2 regions of the Dongia rigui genome follow, and region 2 is predicted to be linked to the other one. Evidence: riboswitches for the same ligand, from Rfam matches in the RefSeq annotation. Region 2 holds a riboswitch; the other holds the start of a gene.
The links. Region 2 has a riboswitch for glycine ahead of gcvT (glycine cleavage system aminomethyltransferase GcvT). Riboswitches for the same ligand answer to the same signal wherever they lie in the genome.
Positions count from the first base shown of each region.

Region 1: linked by a shared signal. The riboswitch ahead of SMD31_RS13555 (glutamine synthetase family protein) and the one ahead of gcvT (glycine cleavage system aminomethyltransferase GcvT) in region 2 are both predicted to bind glycine.

Region 1 is NZ_JAXCLX010000002.1:439,537-442,825, forward strand. Features, by position in the region: gene SMD31_RS13550 (aldehyde dehydrogenase family protein) at 1-646, opposite strand, end outside; gene SMD31_RS13555 (glutamine synthetase family protein) at 723-2,096, opposite strand; glycine riboswitch at 2,336-2,433, opposite strand; gene SMD31_RS13560 (amino acid permease) at 2,543-3,289, opposite strand, start outside.
Region 2 is NZ_JAXCLX010000001.1:1,259,115-1,262,403, forward strand. Features, by position in the region: gene ispH (4-hydroxy-3-methylbut-2-enyl diphosphate reductase) at 1-91, opposite strand, end outside; gene SMD31_RS05680 (CDGSH iron-sulfur domain-containing protein) at 325-573, shown strand; gene SMD31_RS05685 (hypothetical protein) at 606-1,160, shown strand; glycine riboswitch at 1,260-1,366, shown strand; glycine riboswitch at 1,370-1,495, shown strand; gene gcvT (glycine cleavage system aminomethyltransferase GcvT) at 1,561-2,703, shown strand; gene gcvH (glycine cleavage system protein GcvH) at 2,779-3,156, shown strand; gene gcvPA (aminomethyl-transferring glycine dehydrogenase subunit GcvPA) at 3,174-3,289, shown strand, end outside.

The DNA.
Region 1 (3,289 bases), on a different contig from region 2:
CATGGCCGCCACTGACCGAGCCGGTGAAGTTGCAATAGGCGACCTCGGGTGCGGCGATGACTTTTGCCGTGTCGTCATGGGTAAGGACGAGAGTCTGGAAGACACCCTTGGGGAGGCCTGCGGCATCGAGCGCCTGCTGGAAATCCTCGGCACAGATCGGCGTTTGGGCCGAGTGCTTCAGGATCACCGCGTTGCCCGCCATCAGCGCCGGGACGACGCCGTTCACGGAGGTGAGATAGGGATAGTTCCAGGGCGCCACGATGAAGACGACGCCGAGCGGCTCGCGATGGAGGACGCGGGTAAAACCCGGCTTGTCGGTGAAGGAGACGTCGGCCAGGGCTTCAGGTGCCAGGTTGATCATGAAACGCGCGCGCTCTTCGAAGCCGCGCATTTCACCAGGGCTCTGCGAGATCGGGCGGCCCATCTGGCGGGTGATGTCGGTCGCGTGCTTGTCCTTGTCCTTCAGGAACTCGTCGACGAAGCGGTTCATGATCTTGGCGCGCTCAGCCAGAGACGTGCGGCGCCATTCCTTCTGCGCCTTGGCGGCAGTGGCCAGGGCCGCTGCGATCTCAGCCGGCGTGTTGTAGGGGCGCTCGACATAGACGGAATTGTCGATCGGCGAGATGGTCTTCTGGGTAGCGGCCATGGATAACCTCCAGGTGTTTTAGAAAAGAAACAGCGCCCGCATCTTCCCCTGAAGACGCGGGCGCTTTGATGACGGATCAGATGATTTCGAAATAGCGGGACAGTTCCCAATCGGTGATGTGCTTCCTGAACTCGCGCTCCTCATGCTCGCGGGTGCCGGCATGATGCTCGACGAAGGCGTCGCCGAAGAGGTCGCGGGCGGCCTTCGACTTGCGGAGGCGCTGCGCTGCTTCCCACAGGGTTTGCGGCAGGTCGAGCTTGGCCGGGTGCTTCATCTCATAGGAATTGCCGACGATGGCGGCCTGCGGCTCGATCTTGTGCTCGATGCCATAGAGGCCGGAACCGATCGCCGCGGCGAGCGCCAGATAGGGGTTACAATCGGCGGCGGCGATGCGGTACTCGACGCGCTGCGATTTTTCCGAACCCGGGATGACGCGGAGCGCACAGGTGCGGTTTTCGATACCCCAGGTGGCGTTGGTCGGCGCCCAGAAGCCGGGGATGAGGCGCGAGTAGGAGTTGACGGTCGGCGAGACCATGCCGAGCACTTCCGGCATCAGGGTCTGCTGACCGCCGATGAACCAGCGCATCTTGTCCGAGATGTTGTGCGGCTTCTTCGGGTCGTGGAAGACCGCCTTGCCATCCTTGCCTTTGAGCGAGATGTGGATGTGGCCCGACTGGCCGGGATAGGAGTTGGACCATTTCGCCATGAAGGTCGCCATCAGGCCGCGGCGCTGGGCCAGCACCTTCATGAAGGTCTTGAAGAGGGCAGCGCGGTCGGCGGCTTCGAGGGCCGAGCAAACGCCGAGCGCTGCCTCGAGGACGCCCGGGCCGGTCTCGGTATGAAGGCCCTCGATCGGCATGCGCATCTTTTCGCACATGTCGAGAATGTCCTGGTAGAGCTCGGACCAGACCGAATTGCGGATGACCGAATAGCCGAACCAGCCCGGCGTCATCGGCGTCAGATTCTTGTAGTTCTTCTCGCGCACGCTTTCGGGCGTTTCGTCGAACATGAAGAATTCGAATTCGAGTGCCGAATAGACGTCGAAGCCCATCTTCGCGGCGCGGTCGAGCACGCGGCGGAGTGTCCCGCGGGCGCAGATCTCTTCCGCCTTGTTGACGAATTCGCAGATGAAGAACAGGCCGTTGTCTTCCATCGGCAGGTCGCGGCAGGTCTCAGGGAGAATGCGCGCCCAGGCGTCGGGATAGGCGGTGTGCCAGCCGGTATAGTTGAGGCCGTCGATCAACTGGTCCTGGTTGTCCCAGCCCAGCACCACGTCGCAGAAACCGAAGCCGCCTTCGAGGGCGGAGAAGAACTTCGCCTTCGACATGTACTTGCCGCGCAGGATGGCATCACCATCGAACACGCCGACCTTGATATGCGTCAGGCCACGCTCTTCGACGATCTTCTTGGCCTGCGCGACGGTTTTAACCTGTTCCGGTTTCAACGGCATTTTTGTGAACCCCCTGTTCGAGATGATTTATAGAATTTAGGCCGCGCGGAAAGCGGCGGCAATGCGTGCGAAAGGTGTTTTAAAGCGGCTCCCCGACGTCGGGTTGGCTAGCGGCCGGCGGATGGTCCCTGCCGGTCAGCCCCCCTCTGTCCTTGAGACCTGAGAGATTCACTGGTCGAGCACCAGTTTACTCCGTCGGTGAGGCGACGACGTCCGGCGCCTGCTTTCCAGAGATGACGGGTCCGACCCTGGTCCTTTTGCCTGAGAGTTTCCGGGGGCGGTTGCTCCTTCGGCGCCGGCATTCTTGACGAATACCAGTCTCTCCCGAGGTCGGGAATTATGCGCGCGGAGTGTGTGATTGCCCCGTTGAAACGTCAAGCTGAAAAACGAAAAAGGGAGGCAGTTTGCACTGCCTCCCCAGATCGCTTGTTGAAGTGCTGTGGAGATTAGCTAGCGCCACCGATCGCCGCTTCTTCCTTGGCGATTTCCGCCTGACGCGCTTTGACGTCGGCTTCCGTGAGCGGCGGACCGGGGAACCGGCTCTTTTCGAAGGCGAACCAGACCACAATCAACAACACGATGACTGCGGCGAGGAACTGGCCAACCAGCTGATACGGTTCCTGGAAGCCGACAAAGGCGAGTACGGCGGCGCCGATGATGGCGACGACAGCAATCGGCTTCGACCAGATGCCGAGGTTGAACGGACCCTTCTTGGTCCAGCTCTTGCCTTCAGCCAGGAGGCCAGCGGCAATCGGCATCATGTAGGAGACATAGAGGAACACTGCGCAACCCGACGCCAGAATGATGTAGGCGTTGGCATCGGCGCCGGCAACGTAACCCAGAATGATGCAGAGGATTGCACCAACCCAGATGGCCGGACCAGGTGTGCGGTGGGTCGGGCTGACCTGACGCAGGAACTTCGACGCGCCCGGAATGCCGCCGTCACGCGCGAACGCGTAGATCATGCGCGAGAGCGAGGTCATGCCTGCCAGGGCGCAAAGATAGTTCGACAGCACGATGCCGACACCCAGAGCGCTCTTGAGGCCCGCGGGAACCGTGGTCGATTCCAGGGTCCAGTAGAACACCGACCAGCCCTGCTTGGCGCCTTCGGTGACATCCGGCATGGCGAGCAGGATGGCAACCACCAGCACCCAGCCGAACACAGCAGACCAGAACACGGAGGTCAGCATACC
Region 2 (3,289 bases):
AAGCCCGCTCGACGATCTGGATGGCACGGTCCACGCCCGCACAGAAGCCACGGGGGGCGGCCAGATAGACGGTCAGCTTGCTTTTGCTCATCGACAGGCCCAGTAGCGGGTGGGTTTGGCTGGTGAATGTGCCTGGAATATAGGGTTTTCGGTTTGCCGTGCAATGCCAAAGGGCGGAATGAAGCCATCGAATTCCCGCACGCCACAGCCGGGTCGCCGTCTTGTCGAAGGCCGGCCGCTCATTTAAAGTCGTCCAACAGGGTTAATTTGGTCGAGATATGGCGCGCCGTCACGGAGCGACCGGTTTGGACCGCTTGAGGGGAAATGGCCAAGATGACGGATCCGCAGATCGCGCAGAAAGCGCCGTTCAAGATCGATGTCGAAGCTGGCAAATCCTATTTCTGGTGCGCCTGTGGGCGCAGCCAAAAGCAGCCTTTTTGCGACGGCTCGCATAAAGGCACCGGCCTCAGCCCCATCAAATTCGACGCCACTGCAGCCAAGGCCGTGTTTTTCTGCGGCTGCAAGCATTCCCAGAAAGCACCGCTTTGCGACGGCACGCACGCGAATCTCTGAACAGCGGCACCGGTCGCACGGAAAGGATGACGATGAACTCGATGAGCACATTGGGGCGCAATCTTCTTGGCCTCATGGGCGCCGGCTTGTTGCTGAGCGCCTGTGTGGACCCGATTGCACAACAATCGCGCCCCTGCCCGATGGTCAAGGTGATCCAGGACGCGGCCTATCTCACCCGCTTTGCCGGCGAGGCCGAGGATCTCGCTGAGACGTCGTTCGAGGCGCGCATCGGGCGATCGAAGTCCTTTTGCACTTATGTGATCAACACGGACACCGGCGAGACGACGATCCGCAGCGAACTCAGCATCGAATTCGCAGCCTCGCGCGGGCCTAAGAATCCGGACAGTGCCGCCAAGTTCAACTACTGGGTTCGCGTGGTGGGGCCTGGCAACAGCCAGCTTTCCAGTCAGACTTTGGATGTCGAAATCCCATTCACCGCGGCCAAGGTGCAGGCGACGGCGCAGGACCAGGTCAATATCCTGACCCCCCTCAAGAAGGGTGAGACCGGCGATTTTTATCGCATCTATATCGGCCTCGCGGTCAACGAGAAAGAGCTCGACTACAACCGGCGCAATCCCCAGTTCTGACGCTCCAGGCCCGGCCGCGTAGCGACTCGGTATGCCGCATCTGCACATAAAAATGCCGCTTGACGGATAGTCGCGCACAGGCCCATGTTGCGCGCGGCAAAACCCGTCGTCGGGAGAGACCTCGCCCCAGCCAGAGTGACTGGGGTCAGGCGCCGAAGGAGCAACCGCCCCCGGAAACTCTCAGGCAAAAGGACCGACACGGGGAAAAACTCTGGAAAGCGGATGGCCCCACACCTGGGCTTCATCCCACCGAAGGAGTAAACCGCCAGCCTTGATCGGCGCGCCTCGTCGCGCGCCAGGGCCGACGGCCAATCTCTCAGGTCCCGAAGACAGAGGGGGGTCGCGCGGGTAACGGAAACGTTGCCCGGTCGCGGTCGCCATTCGTCGGAGGGTTCATCTCTTGAGTTCCGGTTCCGGGGTCGACGCACCCCTTCTCGTCACTGCCCTGCATGATCTTCACATCGCCTTGGGCGCCAAAATGGTGCCCTTTGCCGGATACGACATGCCCGTGCAGTACCCGGCCGGGATCCTGGCCGAGCATCTCCACACCCGCGCTGGCGCAGGCCTGTTCGACGTTTCGCATATGGGCCAGATCCGCATCCGTGCCGAGAGTTTTGCGGCAGCGGCCGCAGCGGTCGAGCGCCTGTGTCCAGCGGACTTCCAGGCCCTGAAGCCCGGCCAGCAGCGCTACAGCTTCTTCACCGATAACAGCGGCGGCATCCTCGACGACCTCATGGTCACGCGCCTGGGCGCCGGCGACGACCGCGATCACTTGTTCATGGTCGTGAATGCCGGCTGCAAGGATTCCGACATCGCGCATCTCAAGGCCAATCTCGGCGCGCGCTGCGAGATTGAGGTGCTTGCCGACCGCTCCCTCGTCGCGCTGCAAGGACCGCTGGCGGCGGCCGTCTTCGCGCGGCTTGCACCGGACAGCGCCAAGCTGAAATTCATGAACGGTGCGGCGCTGAAGGCTGCAGGATTTGACGTCATCGCCACGCGCTCCGGCTATACCGGCGAAGATGGTTTCGAGATCTCGGTCGCCAATGCCGATATCGCGGCCTTTGCCAAGAAACTGCTGGATGAGCCGGAAGTAAATCCGATCGGTCTTGGTGCGCGCGATTCGCTGCGGCTTGAAGCCGGGCTCTGCCTTTACGGCAACGACATCACGGAAAAAACCAACCCAGTCGAGGCCGGCCTTGTCTGGGCGATGCAGAAGCGCCGCCGCGAGGAAGGCGGCTTCCCCGGCGCCGGCATCATCCAGCGCCAGCTCGCCGAAGGCCCGTCGCGCTTGCGTGTCGGCATCCTGCCGGAAGGGAAAGCCCCGGCCCGCGCCCATACCGAGATCACCGATGCGGGCGGCCGCGTCATTGGCGAGATCACCTCGGGCGGCTTCGGTCCGTCGCTGGGGGCGCCGCTTGCCATGGGCTATGTCGAAAAGGCCCATGCCACGATCGGCACGAGCGTCAATCTGATGGTCCGCGGCAAGGCATTGCCGGCGAAAATCGCCGCCATGCCTTTCGTCGCCCATCGTTATCAGCGCTGACCCGTCGTGGTCAGCTTCACCGGAGAGAGGCGCGACGATCCGTCGAAGCGCCGCAACAAAAACGAGGAGAGTTTCATGAGCGGCATTCGCTTTTCGAAGGATCATGAATGGGTGAAGGTCGACGGTGATGTCGCCACCATCGGCATCAGCCCCTATGCCCAGGAACAGCTGGGTGATGTCGTTTTCGTCGACCTGCCGGCCATCGGCAAGAAGGTCGAGAAGGGCAAGGAACTGGCCGTGGTCGAATCCGTGAAGGCGGCCAGCGAAGTCTACGCCCCGGTTTCCGGCGAAGTGGTCGAAGTGAACGATGCATTGGGCGATGCACCCGGCACCGTCAATGAAGACGCGCTCGGCAAAGGCTGGTTCGCCAAGGTGAAGATGTCGAACAAGGCCGAGCTCGACGGCTTGATGGACGACGCCGCCTACAAGACCTTCTGTGCCAATTCACATTAACTGGGGACTGCACTGACATGCGCTATTTGCCGATGACCGAGGTCGATCGCCAGGCGATGCTGGCGAAGATCGGCGTTCCCTCGGTCGAAAGTCTTTATGCCGACGTGCCGAATGGCGCGCTGCAGAAGGCGCC